DNA from 2 places in the Kitasatospora sp. NPDC057692 genome. Region 1 is predicted to be linked to the other one. Evidence: riboswitches for the same ligand, from Rfam matches in the RefSeq annotation. Region 1 holds a riboswitch; the other holds the start of a gene.
What was found. Region 1 has a riboswitch for cobalamin ahead of ACFVFS_RS18905 (ABC transporter substrate-binding protein). Riboswitches for the same ligand answer to the same signal wherever they lie in the genome.

Region 1 (7,555 bases):
TCCCACCGTCGTCGAACGCACCCTGCGGGACGACCCGGACTACGCGACGACCTGGGGCCGCATGGTCCCGCTCGGCCGCGCCGCCGACCCCGACGACGTCCTCGGCCCCCTGCTCTTCCTCGCCTCCGACGCCGCCCGCTACGTCACCGGCCACGTCCTCTACGCCGACGGCGGCTGGAGCCAGGCCGGCACCACCCCGCCTCCCGAACACCTCCGCCCCGGCACCGCCCCCGACCGGTCCGCCCACCCGGCCGAGCCCTGACCACCCGGCCGGGGGCGATCGGTCCCACCCCTGGCCCGCCCCAGAGGCGCCGCCGCGGACCGGGATGCCTGCGAACGCGCTGGTCCTGCGGCACCGCACGGCTGCAGGCCAATGTGCCTGCTGGGCCGGTCAGTTCGCGCCGGGCGGGTAGAACTGGCGGGCCCAGTGCCGGTAGATGCCGACGGACTGGTCGCCGGCGGCGAGCCGGGGCCGGGGCTCGTAGCGCTTGTGGTTCCAGATCGGGACGTCCTGGAGGATGACCCTGGCCGTCATCCGCAGCGTGGAGCGGGCGACGGCCCTGGTCAGTGCCGCGCGGGCGGCCGGGAGATCCAGACCCGGTACCCGGCCCGGGTCGGTGACCTCGCAGGCCGCCGCGACCCGCAGCACCGTGCGCCAGGGGCCGGTCGGGGTGGGCAGGCCCCAGAGGTGGACGGCCAGGCCGAAGCGCGGCAGTTCGAGCTGGGTGAGCGTCCACCCGAGCCCCGCCATCAGCGTCGACTTCTCCCAGGAGAGCCCGCCGAAGACCGGGATCCGGCCCGCGGTGGAGCGCAGGTTCGTCCGCAGGTACGGCCCTTCCGGGGCCGGCGGTGTCACCTGGCGCACCATCAGCCGGTGGAGCGTGCCGAGGTGCCGGTAGTCGGCGACGTTCTCCATCACCTCCTGCGGGTGGGTGTCCACCTCGACCGCCCAGTGCGCCGTGGGCCGCACCTCCGGGCCGGGCAGGGCGGGCAGCTCCCAGCTCGGCGGGGCGTCGTCGTGGCCGTGCCAGACGTGGAGGAAGCCGTTGCGTTCGAGGACCGGGAGGTGTTCCAGCCGGGTGCGCAGCGGCACGCCGTCAGGGTCGCTGACGCAGGCGCCGTCGGCCCCGAACGCGAAGCGGTGGAACGGGCAGACCAGCGTGTCGCCCTCGACCGTGCCGCCGAAGCCGAGGTGAGCACCCATGTGAGGGCAGTAGGGGCGGGTGGCGCGGACCTCGCCGCGGCGGGTGCGGTAGAGGACGACGTCCTCGGTCGCGAATCGCCGGGTCAGCACGGCGCCCGGGCGCAGTTCGCGGGAAAGGGCGAGGCAGAACCAGCCGCTGGGCGTCGGAAGCGCGGGCCCGTCACCGACGGGCGCTGCGCGCGGTGGGCGGGCGGGCCGTGGGGCGATGGCCTGGGGAACGTCGTCCGAGGTTGTCATAGGGCACACGGTAGGTAGACAAACGTTCACCGCCGAGCCATGTCGAACGCGACACCTGCCACGATCACCCGCGCCGCCGACGGTCCGGCCTCGACGGAACCTCGGCTCCAGCGCCCCTTCACGCGGGCACCGGGCCGGGAGGACCGGGCTGATCGCCACGGTGATCAGGCCCGGTTCGCAGGTGACGCGGCGGCGCCGCACCTTCTCCGGGTGGTGTCAGCCCGGTAGCCGGCCTCCATCGGGTTCCGGACCGGCTTCAGACCCCTGGCCTCGCCGGTTCCGATCTGGGCGACGGACTGGAAGGACGCCCAGGTCCTCTGTCCGCAGTCGGCCGGACTGCCGCCCCAGCGCACGGTCCGACCGGACCTGCCGGGCGGTGTGGGCACGCCGCGGCGGCCGGTGGCGGCCGGTCGTCTGCACCGGATGGCGCCTGCTCGGCCCGGGCCGGTGGGCCGCCCGCTTGCAGGGGCCGGACGGTGCGAAGAGGTGGGCCCTGTACTCGCCCGGTACCAACGATCCGCCCAGGTGCCGACCAACACCGACCTGAACACGCCTGATACCTTGCAATCGCCATGGTGTTCGGGAAACCGGTCTGAGTCCGGTGCGGCCCTCGCCACTGTTGCCGCGGAGTGCCGCGGCCCTCGCTGACCGGCTTCCCCAGCGGTCAGGGCCACTGGGCCGGCTCGAAGAGCCGCCCGGGAAGGTCGGCTGCGGTGCGTCGATGCGGAAGCCAGGAGACCGGCCACGGCGCGACATGTTCCACGAGGGTTTTGGAGAACACGTGCCCAGCGCTTTGCCGTACCCGTTTCGATCCACACGTTCCGCGCGTCCCGCAGGTCCGGTACGTGCCGGGCGGGCGTTCGCGGCCGTCCTGTTCACCGGCGCGCTCGGCGCTTGCACGGGCGCCCCCGCGCCCGTCGCGCCCACCGCGAAGGCCGGAAGTGCCGAGCCGCTCGGTGTGGCCAACTGCGGGACCACCGTGACGGTCGGCGCGCCGCCCGAGCGGATGGTGACGCTCAACCAGGGTGCCACCGAGGTGGCCCTGGCCCTCGGCCTGGAGTCCCGGATGGCCGGCACGGCCTATCTCGACAACGCCGTCCCGGAGAAGTGGAAGGCGGCCTACGACTCCGTCCCGGTGCTCTCCAAGGAGTACCCGACGAAGGAGAAGCTCCTCACGGCCCGTCCCGACTTCCTCTACGCCTCCTACTCCAGCGCGTACTCCGAGAAGGTCGCGGGCACCCGGGAGGAACTGCGTGGCCAGGGCATCGCGTCCTACCTGTCCCCATTCGGCTGCTCGGACAAGAGTCAGGTACCGCCGACCACGTGGCAGGCGATGTGGGGCGAACTGAACGACGTCGCCAAGGTGTTCGGCGTACCGGAACGGGCCGCCGCGATTCAGCGGCAGCAGGAGGACCAACTGGCGGGGTTCACGGCGACGGCAACGGGCAAGGACCTGAAGGTCCTGTGGTTCGACTCGGACACCAAGGCGCCGTACGTCGGCGCCGGCCACGGCGGGCCTCAGCTCGTGCTCGACGCCGTGGGTGCCCGCAACGTCTTCGCGGACCTCCCCGGCGCCTGGCAGAACGTGAGCTGGGAGAAGGTCGTCGCCGCGGACCCGGACGCCATCGTGCTGGCCGACGCCGACTGGGACACCGCCCAGTCCAAGATCGACTACCTGCAGGGCGACCCGGTGCTGAGCAGGCTCACCGCCGTGCAGCGCAAGGCCTTCGTGGTGGTGCCGTTCTCGGAGTCGACCCCCGGTGTGCTGCTCGCCGACGGCGCCGCCCGGGTGTCGGCGGAACTGGGCCGACTGCGCCAGGGTTCATGACCGCCGCACCGCGCCCCGCCGTGCGGCCCGCTGGTCCGGGCCGCACGGCGGGGGCTCTGGCCGTCGCCGGGGCCCTGCTCCTGACCACCGTGCTCCTCGGTCTGGCCGTGGGCTCGCAGCACGAGCCGGTCCGGACGGTGGTCGAGGTCGTGGTGCGCCGTCTCGGGCTGGGCGACCCGCAGGTGACGCTGCTGGACGACCAGATCGTCTGGCAGTTGCGGCTGCCCCGGGTGCTGGGAGCGGCTGCCACCGGCGCCGGCCTCGCGGTCTGCGGCGCCGTGCTGCAGACCCTGACCGGCAACGACCTGGCCGACCCCTTCCTGCTCGGGATCTCGGACGGGGCCGCCGCCGGCGCCGTCACCGTGATCGTCCTCGGCGTCGGCGTGTCCGGCGCCGTGGGCACCGCCGCGGTGGCGACGGCGGCCTTCGCCGGCGCCCTGCTCGCCGCCGTCGTCGTGCTGGCCCTGGCCGCCGCCCGCACCCGGACGCTGCCGACCACCCGGACCGTGCTGGCGGGCATCGCCGTGGGCCAGATGTGCGGGGCCTACACCTCCTTCGCCGTACTGGTCCTCGGGGACCGCAACGCGGCGCGCGGTGTCATGGAGTGGACGCTCGGCTCGGTCGCCGGCGTGCGGTGGCCCACCGCCGTCCTCCTGACCGCAGTCGCACTGATCGGGGTCACGGTCCTGGCCTCCTCGGCCCGCGACCTGGACGCCTTCGCCTTCGGCGAGACCGCAGCCCGCTCCCTCGGTGTCCACGTCGAGCGCACCCGCTGGGTCCTCGTCGCCACCGCCGCACTGGTGACCGCCTGCCTGGTCGCCCACACCGGCGTCATCGGGTTCCTCGGCCTGGTCGTACCGCATCTGGTCCGCCTCGCCTGCGGCCCGCGCCACGCCGTCCTGCTGCCCGTGTCGGCGCTGATGGGCGCGACCCTCCTGGTGGGCAGCGACATCGCGGCCCGCTCGGTCCTCCCCGACCGGGAGATCCCGGTCGGCGTCGTCACGGCCGGGCTCGGAGCACCGTTCTTCGCCTGGCTGCTGTGGCGCCAGGGGCGGGCCGACGGGAGCGGACAGTGACGGCGACGCGCCCCGTCGAGCTCCGTGCCGAGGGACTTCGGGTGCGCATCGGCGGAGCCACCCTGCTGGACGCGGTCTCGCTCGCGTTCGCCCCGGGCCGGGTCACGGGCCTGCTCGGGCCCAACGGCGCCGGGAAGACCACCCTGCTGCGCACGGTCGCCGGACTGACCCGGCCCAGCGCCGGGCGGGTCCTCCTGGACGGAGAGGATCTCCACACGCTCACGGCCCGCCGACGAGCACGCCAGGTGGCCTTCATGGAGCAACAGGCGGACACCCGGCTTTCGCTGTCGGTCCGTCAGGTCATCGACCTCGGCCGCACCCCGCACCGCGGCCGCTGGCCCGTTCCGGCGAGCACCGCCGCCGACGCCCACGAGCGGTCCGTGTTCGCCGAAGCCGTCGCGGCGGCCGACGTCGGACACCTGCTCGGCCGGTCCTGGCCGACGCTGTCGGGCGGCGAGCGCCAACGCGTCCAGCTCGCACGGGCGCTGGTGCAGGAGCCCGGCGTGCTGCTGCTCGACGAGCCCACCAACCACCTCGACCTGCGCCACCAGCTCGGCTTCCTCGACACCGTACGCCGACCGGGCATCACCACGGTGGCCGCACTGCACGACCTCGAACTCGCCGCCGCCTACTGCGACGACATCGCCGTCCTGCTCCACGGCCGACTGGTCGCCCACGGGCCCGCCTCCCAGGTGCTCACCTCGCCCATGATCGCTCAGGTCTACGGCGTCGACGCCACCGTGGAACGCCACCCCCGGCACGACCGACCGCACATCCGGTGGAACGGACTGCTCCACGAAAGGACGACGCCATGACCTTTCCCACCCCGGAAGCCCCCGCCCGCCGCAGCGCCGTGCTCCTGGTCGGCATGTCGGTCGCGGAGGCCGTCCGCCGTGACGAACTCCTCCGGACAACGGCCTCGCACCGGGCCTCGATCGCGTTCCTTCAGCAGGCGGACCCCTCCCTGTCGGCCGAGCTGACCAGGCTGGCCGACGCGGGCACCGGGACCGTGGTCGTGATCGGCGTCCGCCTCACGGCCTCCGGCCCCGCCCACTCCTGGCTGCGGCGGATCGCCGCGCACTGGTGGCGCGAGCGCGCCGGCCACCGGCCCGAACTCCTCGTCGCGACCCGCCTCGCCGACTCGCCCGACGCGGTCGCCACGGTGGCCGGGGTGACGAAGGCCATCACCGGCGCGGAGCCCGGTCTCACGTCGGCGGCCTGGGAGGACGTCCCCGGCCACCGGCACCAGGTGCTGGTGTGCCGCGGCCCGCGCTGCGCGGCCAAGGGCGCGGAGGAGGGACTGCGCGCCCTGGTACACATGCTGGCCGAGCAGGGCCTCAGCGACGACGACGTGCTCGTGACCCAGACGGGGTGCCAGTTCCCCTGCAACCAGGCCCCCGTCGTCAGCGTGCAGCCCGACGACGTCTGGTACGGCGGGATCGATCCGGCTGCCGCAGGCCGCATCGTCACCGAGCACGTCATCGGCGGACGGCCGGTGGAGTCCCACCGGCTTCCCCGCCACCGGAGGGAGAAGACGGACCACCACGGCTGATCACGGTCACCGGCACGGGAACGGGGGGGGGCGGGAGCGGGAGCGGGGTGAACCCCGTTCCAGGCCCGCGGCGACCCACCTACGGCTCGGTGAAGCACGCACAGAGACCGCCGTCCGGTCCTGTACCACGTGCGACAGCTCTCACGGCGGTCAACGCAGTCCCAGCCGCTCCGGCTCGGCCGGCGAGGCCACGCGGCGTCACTCCCCGGGCGCGTCGGAGCCTCCGGATGACGCGGCGCCGGCCTGCAGTGCCGCGCCGGGTGCCGCCGAGCAGACCGGAGGGCCCGCGACCCGGATCCATCCGATCCTCCAAGTCCGCGAGCAGGTCGGCGGGAAGCTCCACCGGCAGCTGGTCCACCTCGCTCAGCAGCCTGTGCCCTCGGCGCAGCTCCGGCTTCATCCGGGCGACCGGGGTCTGCAGGCCTCCGAGCCGGCGCCGGTTGGCCTCCAGCCCGTCGTACTGCTCCGGGGACAGGACGACGACCTGCACACCGTCCGCCCTCGCCGTCCGGGGCTTCCCGGCCTTCGGCATGGTGATGGCCCTTCCGGCATAGCGGACCGCGGTTCCGGTCGGCCGTGCGGTGGCCTCCGGCGTCTCGAAGGCTGTGGCCTGACCGGACAGCCCCATGGCCGGTGATCAAGCGAGCGGCTTGCGGTAACGGATGTACTCGTTCTGCCGCCGGAACCCCACACTCTCGTAAAGGTCGTAGGGCCGGTGCGGGTTTGCCGTGCCCGTGACCAGCCGGGCGGTCGTTGCACCCTGCTCGCGAAGGCTCCGCAGCCCGTCCAGCAGGAGGACCCGGCCGATTCCGAGGCGTCGCTGGTCCGTCCGGACACTCAGCTCTTCCACCTCGCCCACGGTGCGGTCGTGACGGCGGATGGAGCAGAGGACGACACCGACCATGTCCTGCCCCTTCCAGGCAGCCCTCCAGCATGCGGGGTCGGCGGTGTCGACGAAGTCCTGGAAAGGCCACCTCCGAGCGAAGCCTGTGTCCGCGTACGAATCGACGACCGTCCTCCAGGCTGCACGGTAGTGGCTCGTTCCGATCGGCCCTGTCCGTATCCCGGCCTGACGTTCGGCGCCCACCTCGGGCACCTGCTGCAGATCGCCCAGCTCCAGCTCGACCAGGCTGAAGACACGTCGGTAGCCGGCTGCGCGCAGCAGCGCCGTGGCGTCCTGCTCGGAGGCCGCGGCGTTCGCGCCGATCACTGCCGTCCGCGCCGTTCCATGCTGTCTGACGAGCCGGCGGATCCGCTCTTCGGCCCAGCTCAGCATGGCTGAGCCGATGCCCTGGCCGCGGTGCTCGGGCACGAGGTAGCCGCGGTGCAGGTACAGCCACGTACCGTCCCGCTCCTGCCACCACCGGATCGTCGAGTAGCCGATGACGCTCCCGTCGAGCACCACCAGGATCTGGTTCTCGGACGGCTCCTCCAACTTGGCGGAGGCTTCGGCGATCTCGGCCGCGGTCGGGAGCCCTTCCGCAACCGAATGGACATCGACTTGGTCCCGTTCAACACATCCCAACCGCACCGCAGCCATGGCGCCGTGGTCTTCGTCGCCGCGATACGGCCGGAACCCGAAGCCGACCGGAAGGTCCTGTCCTGCCGTGCCATCCGACATGACCGGATGTTCTCGAACTTCGAGGCGGGTCCGCCAC
Region 2 (7,555 bases), on a different contig from region 1:
GCGCGGGCTGCGGGCCAGCGCCTCCAGGTCGTTCTTGAGGAAGAGCACGATGTCGCCCAGGGTGATCAGCGCCCCGCCCGCCAGCAGCGCGGGCCGGGTGCCGGCGGCGAGCACGGCCAGCCCGGCGGCGAGCCCGGTGAAGCCGGCCGCCAGGGCGACGGGGTAGGGCATCCGCCGGATCGTATCGGAGGCGAGTGGCTGCACCACGACGACCAGCGTGAAACAGAGCAGCAGCACCAGGCTGTAGAAGGCGCCCGAGGCCCGCTCGACCGCGTACATCGCCAGGAAGTGCTGGAAGTGGAAGTACAGGTAGAAGGCGAGCGCGTTGGCCGCGAACGGCAGCACCGCGATCCCGGCCAGCAGGCCCCGCCCGGCGCCCGGCCGCTCCGCCCGCTTCGGCGCGGCCCCGGCGGGCAGCGCCGCGTGGCCGGCGGTGACCAGCGTGAACAGCGCCGTGACGGCGAGGAAGAGGTAGCCGGGCGAGGAGAGCACGAACGGCCCGGCGATCAGCGGCCCCAGCGCCATGCCCGCGTTGAGGGCGGCGTTGCCCGCCGACAGGAAGGCCGGCCGGCGCGCGTCGTCGACGCCCCGCACCAGGTACGCCTTGTTGGCGGGCAGGTACAGCGCGGCGCCGCAGCAGGTCAGTACGAGCGCGCCGACCGCCAGCGGCGGCCAGCGCAGCGCGAGCAGCAGGCCGACGAAGCCGGCCGTGCGGACGGTGAGCGCCCACAGCATGGTGCGCCGCAGCCCGATCCGCTCGGCCAGCGCACCGCCCGCGATCCCGCCGGAGAACTGCACCAGGGAGGCGGCCGCCAGGACGACGCCGACCGTGCCGAGGCCCATGCCGAGCCGCTCGTGCAGGAAGACCGACATGAACGGCAGCACCATGAAGCTGCCGAACGGGATCAGGAACGAGCTGAGCAGCAGGAACCGCAGCGGCCCGTCGAGCGTGCCGAGCGCGGCCCGCAGCCCCGTCGGGCCGGCGGTCCGGTCAGCGACCATCGGCCCCGCCGTCCCCGGCCTCTCCCTCGCCCACTCCCCCGTCCTCTCCCCCGGCCGCGGGCGGTGCGACCGGCTCGGTGAGCACCCGCAGGGCGTTGGCGGCGGCGACCGCGTGGTGGGTGGCCAGCTCGGCGGTCTCGCCCTCCGCGTAGACGATGCCCGCGTAGCCGCGGCTGTCGGCCAGGTGCTCGACCACATCGCCCGTCGACCTGACCGGGTACCAGGCGGGCGATCCCGGCAGGTCGGCCAGCCGTTCCAGGCCGGCGACGCCGGTGAACACCCCGGGCGCGGCCGGGTAGCCGAGGACGAAGGCGACGGCGGGGCCGCCGGGTGGTTCGGCGTCCATCAGGGCGGGGCGGCGGCCGAGCGCGGCCTCGACCAGCGCCTCGTACACGTTGACGCCGAGCGCCCGGCACAGGCCCTCGCCGACCAGCGCGCCGCCGATCCGCGGGTTGATCTCGACGAGCTCCGGGCCGTCGGCGGTCAGCACGAACTCCACGTGCGCGAAGCGGTCGGTGTAGCCGACGGCGGCGAGGACGTCGCCCAGCCACCGCTCCAGCGCGGCCCGGCGCGGCTCCGGGAACGCCACCGGGAACGCCGTGATCTCCTCCCGGAAGTACGGCTCGGGGGACATCAGCCGGCTGGAGACGCCCAGCAGCCTGGTCCGGCCGTCCCAGCCGAGCGTCTCGGCGCTGTACACCGGACCGGCGAAGTACGGTTCGGCGAACAGCCGGCCGCGGAACTCCCGCCCGGCGGCCTCGGCGAGGACGGCGTCCAGCTCCGCCGGGTCGCGCACCAGCCAGACGTTCTGGCTGCCGGTGCCCGCGGTGTCCTTGAGGACGGCGGGCAGGCCGGGCTCCTTGAGGAGGGCCTCCGCCGCCTCCGCGCCGGACCCGGTGACCGGTACCGCCCGGCCGCGGGTCAGCCCGGCCTCGTACAGCCGGCGGCGCACCGCCGACTTGTCGCGGGTCAGCCGCAGCACGGCCGGGTCGAGACCGGGCAGGCCGAGCCGTTCGGCGAGTTCGGCGGCGACCAGCGTCCAGGTGTCGGTGGAGCTGATCAGGCCGCGCGGCCGGGGGGAGCGCTCCAGCAGCGCGGTGAGCCCGTCCACGTCGAAGGTGTCGGTCTGCACGACGTCCAGCGCGCCGGCCGGCAGCCGCTCCAACTCGTAGGTGTAGTAGGAGGGGTCGCGGGTGAGCAGGGTCAGCCGCTCGCCGAGCGCGTCGGCGGCCCGCACCAGGTGGCCGAGGCCGAAGGTGAGCGATTCCAGGCAGACGATGCTCATGCCGCCCGCTCCTCGCGCTGCGGCGGGCACGCGGTGCGCCGCCAGGCCATCGTGGACCAGGGCATGGACATCTCCTCGGGGGCGGAGACCTCGACCGGCTTCAGCCCGGCCGGGTCGGGGGCCTCGGTGTGCCGGGCGAAGACGCGCTCGACGTAGCGGTGACCGGTGTCGGCGCCGATCACCAGGTGCAGCCGGTCGGGGTGGCGGCGCGCCTCGTAGGCCGCGGCCAGGTAGCCGGCGCCGGTGGACAGCCCGGCGAAGACGGCGTGGTCGCGCAGCAGGGCGACGGTGCCCGCCATGGCGTGGGTGAAGTCCAGCCAGTGGATGCCGTCGTAGAGGTGGTGGCGGACGTTGTCGAAGACGATGGAGGAGCCGATCCCGGCGATGATCGCCTCCGGGTCGTGGTGCCCCTGGCTGCCGAAGGTGACGCTGCCGAAGGGCTGCACTCCGACCAGCCGCACCGAGGGGTCGGAGGCGCGCAGCCGGGTCGCCACCCCTCCGGTCGAGGCGCCGGAGCCGACGCCGCCGACCACGGTCAGCGCGGCGCCGGGGAAGGCGGCGGTGATCCGGTCGGCGACCTCGTGGTAGCCGAGGTAGTGGACGTCGTCGTGGTACTGCCGCATCCAGTGCCAGTCCGGGTGTTCGGCGAGCAGCTCGCGCACCCGCCGCACCCGCAGCTCCTGGTCCAGCTTGAGGTCGCGGGACGGCACGACCTGCTCCACGGTGGCGCCGAGGATCTCCAGCTGGGCGCGGGTGGTGGCGTCGACGGTGGTGGACGCGACGATGTGGCAGCGCATGCGGTGCCGGTGGCAGGCGAGCGCCAGCGCGTAGGCGTAGATGCCGCTGGAGCTGTCCACCAGGGTCTGCCCCGGGCGGACGGTGCCGCGCTCCAGCAGGTGGCGGACGGCGGCGAGCGCCGAGTAGATCTTCATCGACTCGAACCGGACCAGCACGAGGCCGTCGGTGAGCCGGACGAGATCGGGGACCTTCAGGGCGTCGGCGATGTGGGGGTGGATCACCTGTAGCCTCCTTGGGCGAAGGAACACTGGTGGCCGAGCGAGTGGAAGAACGCGGACAGGTCCGACTTGAGCGCGGCGTCGGGGCGTCCGGGAAGCAGGTAGCCGATCAGGCAGCCGGTGTGGGCGACGAAGATCCCGTCGGCGCCGAACTCCTCGCGGTGGGCGAGCAGCGCGTCGAACGTCGCTTTGGGGAGCACCTGTTGGGAGAGCGCGGCGCTGGCCGTGGCCGTCCGCGCGACGGCGGCCGGGTCGCCCGCGGCGAAGCCCTTCAACAGGTCGGCCAGGCAGCGCCGGTACTCCTCGCCGTGCCGCCGGTAGTGCCCGAGCAGCAGGTCGGTGACGGCGGCGGTGTCCACCGTCCCGGGCTCGGTGATGTACGCGGTGTGGAAGCCGATGCCGGTGCCCAGCCGCCGCACCACCCGGTGCCGGCCGCTCAGGTGCAGGGCGAACTCGTCGAGGAAGACGCTGTCGGCCCGTTCGATCTCGCGCAGCACGGCCAGCACCACCCCGGTGTCGTACGGCAGCGCGAAGATCCGGAACAGGCAGCGCAGCGTCGCCACGATGTCGGCGGTCGAACTCGCCATGCCCACACCGACGGTGAGCTCGGAGTGCACACACCAGCGGCCCGGCGGCAGGGTCAGCCCGAAGCGCTCCAGGAACAGCCGGGCCGCCGTCGCGGCCTTCGCCCCGAGCGGCAGCGGGTCCGGCGGCTCCGTCCCCGGGGTGAAGTGCACCCAGGAGTGGCGGTCGACGGGGAACGACACCACCGCGATGTCGGGGCGGGAACCGGCGCGCAGCGGTCCCTGGTAGAGCTCGCCCAGGGTGCCGTGGCAGACACCGGAGAGCGTGCCGCCCGGCGGCGGGGCGGGCCGGGCCCCTCCGGTGGGGGTCACCATCGCGCCGCCCGGGCCCGCTGGGGGCGGGCCGGTGGGCGCCCGGTGCGGGCGGGCGGGAATCGCGCGGTCACGGACACGTCCTCCTCCTCGTTCCGAGCCCCGCGTCATGACCCGGAGGAGGAGGACACGGCGTGTCGTCGCACGCCGCGCAGCCGTCCGTACCGCCGACCCAGTCCACGAGGTCACCGTGTACAGCCCGCACGTGGGGGTGCGGGCGCAGCGGCAGGTCTTCGGACTCGCGGGCCGGTGCGCCGAGGGATCGGCGCACACCTACCGGCCGTCGCTTCCCGGGCCGGCGCGGAGCCGGGCCCAGTGCTGTTGACGGCTTTCGTTCCCACTCACCGCTGCGGGACAGTCCCGGTTTCCCACCGGGTTCCCTCTTGCGTCGCGCCGCCGAAGTCCGGTCGGTCGGGAGGCGCGAACCGGCTGCGGACATGAGCATACGGGGGCTCGCGCTCCGGTGGCAGGGCGCGTGCCGACGGTTGTCCGAATGCGATCGGTCCGCGGGCCGGGCCGTCGGGGCGCGGCACCGGAAGGGCCTCGGTCCACGAGCCACTCTGGCCGGATACGGGCTCGGCAAGGCTGCGCCCCTCGGCCACACTGGTGCGTCCCACCGCCCGCCGCGCACCGCCACCGGTGTGCCGCCGTTCCGGAAGGTCCACGATGCTGCCTGAGACGACGCCGGGGGACGACGGTCCGGACGCCCCGCCCGCCGCCGGGAGGCGGCCCGCCGAACGCGTCGCCCTCCGCGCCGACCTGCGGGCCGCGCTGCCCGACGCGAGCGCGGCGGTCGGCGTCACCGCGGCGGTGTTCGTGCTGCTGTACGTCCGGATGGACGCGGGCACCTCGGCGACGGTGGCGATCATGCCGTTCATGGACGACGCGCGCACGTACTGGATGTACCTGCTGAGCCAGGCGTTCGGCTGGTCGGGGCTGCTGTGGGCCTGGGGGACGGTGGTGCTCGGGCTGCTGCTGTCCGGTCCGCGGCCCGGCCGGCTGCCGGTCGCCCGGCAGACCCTGGAGCGCTGGCACCGCACGACGAGCCTGACCACGACGGCCCTGATGTTCGCGCACGCGCTGCTGTTCGCCGCCGAACTCGTGCGCTACGAGGCCGAGTCGGCGTGGGGCGACCGGCTCTGGTCGGGGTTCGCCGACAGCTTCGTGCCCGGCTGGTACGACTCCGGCACCGGCCGGACCGCCATCCCGCTCGGGCAGGGCGCGCTCTACCTGGCCGTGCCGCTCGGCCTGCTGTTCTACGTGCGGCACCGGATCGGGCCGAACACCTGGCGCCGGCTGCACCGCTTCGTGGTCGTGGTCTACGTGCTGAGCGTCTGGCACACCCTGCTCTACGGGACCAACGTGTGGTTCGGCGAGTGGCCGCGCACGGTCCTGTGGCTGCTGCAAGTCCCGCTCGCCGTCCTGCTGTTGGCCCGGCTGCTGCGACCGGCCCGGCGGGCCGAGCGGCTGGGTGCGCCGGGCCGGGACGGGGCCCGGTCGCTGCCGGGCTGGGCGGTGCGGGCGCTCGGACGGGTGGCGGTGGCGGCCGTGGTGGTCGGCCTGATCGCGGTGGCGGCGTCCGGTCACGACGGCGGGCGGGCGCGTCCGCCGGCACCGCCGGCCTCGAACGGGCAGACCGCCGGCACCGGGTGAGCCGCCGCCCGGGCGGGTGCCGCCGTCCGGACGGGAGGCCGGTCCGGGGCGGGGTCGGCGGGCCCCGCGCCGGTACCGGTGGCACGGCCCCCGGCGACGGCGCGGCAGACGGTGACGGCGGAGAGGGAGCGCCGGCCGCTGCCGGTCGGACCGCAACCGGCCGGGTCGCGGAGGAGCGCAGCTATCGTCAGAACCGCCGAACGGCCCCGCAGCCGAGACCACGGAGGCACCCGGACATGACCGACACCGAACGGCCGAGCTTCCTCCTGGTCCACGGGGCATGGCACGGCGCCTGGTGCTGGGACGCGGTGCGCACCGCACTGGACGCCGACGGATGGCGTTCCCACACCGTCGACCTGCCCAGCGCCGGCCCGCAGGCCGACCCGCACGGCGGCAGCGACCGGGCGGGCATGCGGGACGACGCGCGGACCATCCGGGACAGCCTGCGGCGCATCGACGGCCCGGTGGTCGTGGTCGCCCACTCCTACGGCGGCGTCCCCACCACCGAGGTGATCGCGGACGCCGCCAACGTCACCGGAGCCGTGTACCTCGCCGCCTTCCAACTCGACGTCGGCGAGAGCGTGTTCAGCTTCCTCGGCACACCGGTGCCGAACGACGGCACAGGACTGACCCCACCCGACCCGGACGCCCGGCAGGTACTCTTCGCCGACGTGCCCCGGGCCGACGCCGAGCACGCCGTGGCCCGGCTGCGCCCGCAGACCGTCCGCTCCTTCACGGAGCCGGTGACCACGGCCGGCTGGCGCACCGTGCCCTCCAGCTACATCGTCTGCGACCACGACCGCGCGCTCGCACCCTCCCGGCAGCACGAACTCGCCACCCGGGCGCACTCCGTGCACCGGCTGCCGAGCAGCCACTCGCCGTTCCTCTCGATGCCCCGGCGACTCGCCGCCCTCCTGGCCCGGACGGCCGCCGCCGGCTAGCCCGGCCGGCGCCGGTCGACGACGGGGCCGGTCGACGACGGGGTCGGTGCGGGGCCGGTCGACGACGCGGTGCGGGCGCGCGGGCCGCACCGGAGGCCCGCCACGGCCACCAGGAGCAACCGGGGTGACACCGGTGGTGATCAAGCGGTTCGCATGCGACTCTCCGAGGTGGAGGTGTCACCATGACCAAGAGCCGCCGGGACATCAACTCGCTCACCCCGGCCCAGCTGGACGACTACGTGCACGCGCTCGGAATCCTGCGGGCGCGCTCGGCCGCGAACCCGGACGACCCGACCGGATACGACTTCCAGGCCGCCCTGCACAACGACATGCTCGTCGGCCCCTGCGAGCACGGCAGCGACCTCTTCCTGCCGTGGCACCGCTCGCACCTGTACCACTTCGAGAAGCTGCTCCAGGAGTCCGACCCGCCCCGGACGGCCGACGTCACGCTGCCCTACTGGGACTGGCTGCACCCGCAGGCGGTCGGGAAGTTCCCGCCCGCCTTCGCCCAGCCCGGCCTCGCCGCCGGCCGCAACGAGCAGCCCGTGGACCTCCCGCCCGACACCCTGGAGATCGTGACGCAGGAGACCGACCAGGGCGCGTTCGGCGGCTTCCCGACGTCCCATCCGGACGCCGACGTCGGGCGCCTGGAGGTCGGCCCCCACAACCGCATGCACAGCAGATTCATCGGCGGTGCCATGGGAGACCCGACGAAGGCCGCCGAGGACCCGATCTACTACAGCTTCCACGCCTTCATCGACC

Region 2: linked by a shared signal. The riboswitch ahead of ACFVFS_RS23625 (hypothetical protein) and the one ahead of ACFVFS_RS18905 (ABC transporter substrate-binding protein) in region 1 are both predicted to bind cobalamin.

The regions. Positions count from the first base shown of each region.
Region 1 covers NZ_JBHVIV010000030.1:37,708-45,262, reverse strand. The annotation lists gene ACFVFS_RS18915 (SDR family NAD(P)-dependent oxidoreductase) at 1-262, shown strand, start outside; gene ACFVFS_RS18910 (Rieske 2Fe-2S domain-containing protein) at 392-1,441, opposite strand; cobalamin riboswitch at 1,998-2,203, shown strand; gene ACFVFS_RS18905 (ABC transporter substrate-binding protein) at 2,400-3,269, shown strand; gene ACFVFS_RS18900 (FecCD family ABC transporter permease) at 3,266-4,345, shown strand; gene ACFVFS_RS18895 (ABC transporter ATP-binding protein) at 4,387-5,160, shown strand; gene ACFVFS_RS18890 (ferredoxin) at 5,157-5,897, shown strand; gene ACFVFS_RS18885 (GNAT family N-acetyltransferase) at 6,535-7,518, opposite strand; gene ACFVFS_RS18880 (hypothetical protein) at 7,525-7,555, shown strand, end outside.
Region 2 covers NZ_JBHVIV010000044.1:24,103-31,657, reverse strand. The annotation lists gene ACFVFS_RS23640 (MFS transporter) at 1-1,002, opposite strand, end outside; gene ACFVFS_RS23635 (ATP-grasp domain-containing protein) at 992-2,287, opposite strand; gene ACFVFS_RS23630 (cysteine synthase family protein) at 2,284-3,306, opposite strand; gene ACFVFS_RS23625 (hypothetical protein) at 3,303-4,202, opposite strand; cobalamin riboswitch at 4,427-4,584, opposite strand; gene ACFVFS_RS23620 (ferric reductase-like transmembrane domain-containing protein) at 4,866-5,852, shown strand; gene ACFVFS_RS23615 (alpha/beta fold hydrolase) at 6,089-6,793, shown strand; gene ACFVFS_RS23610 (tyrosinase family protein) at 6,976-7,555, shown strand, end outside.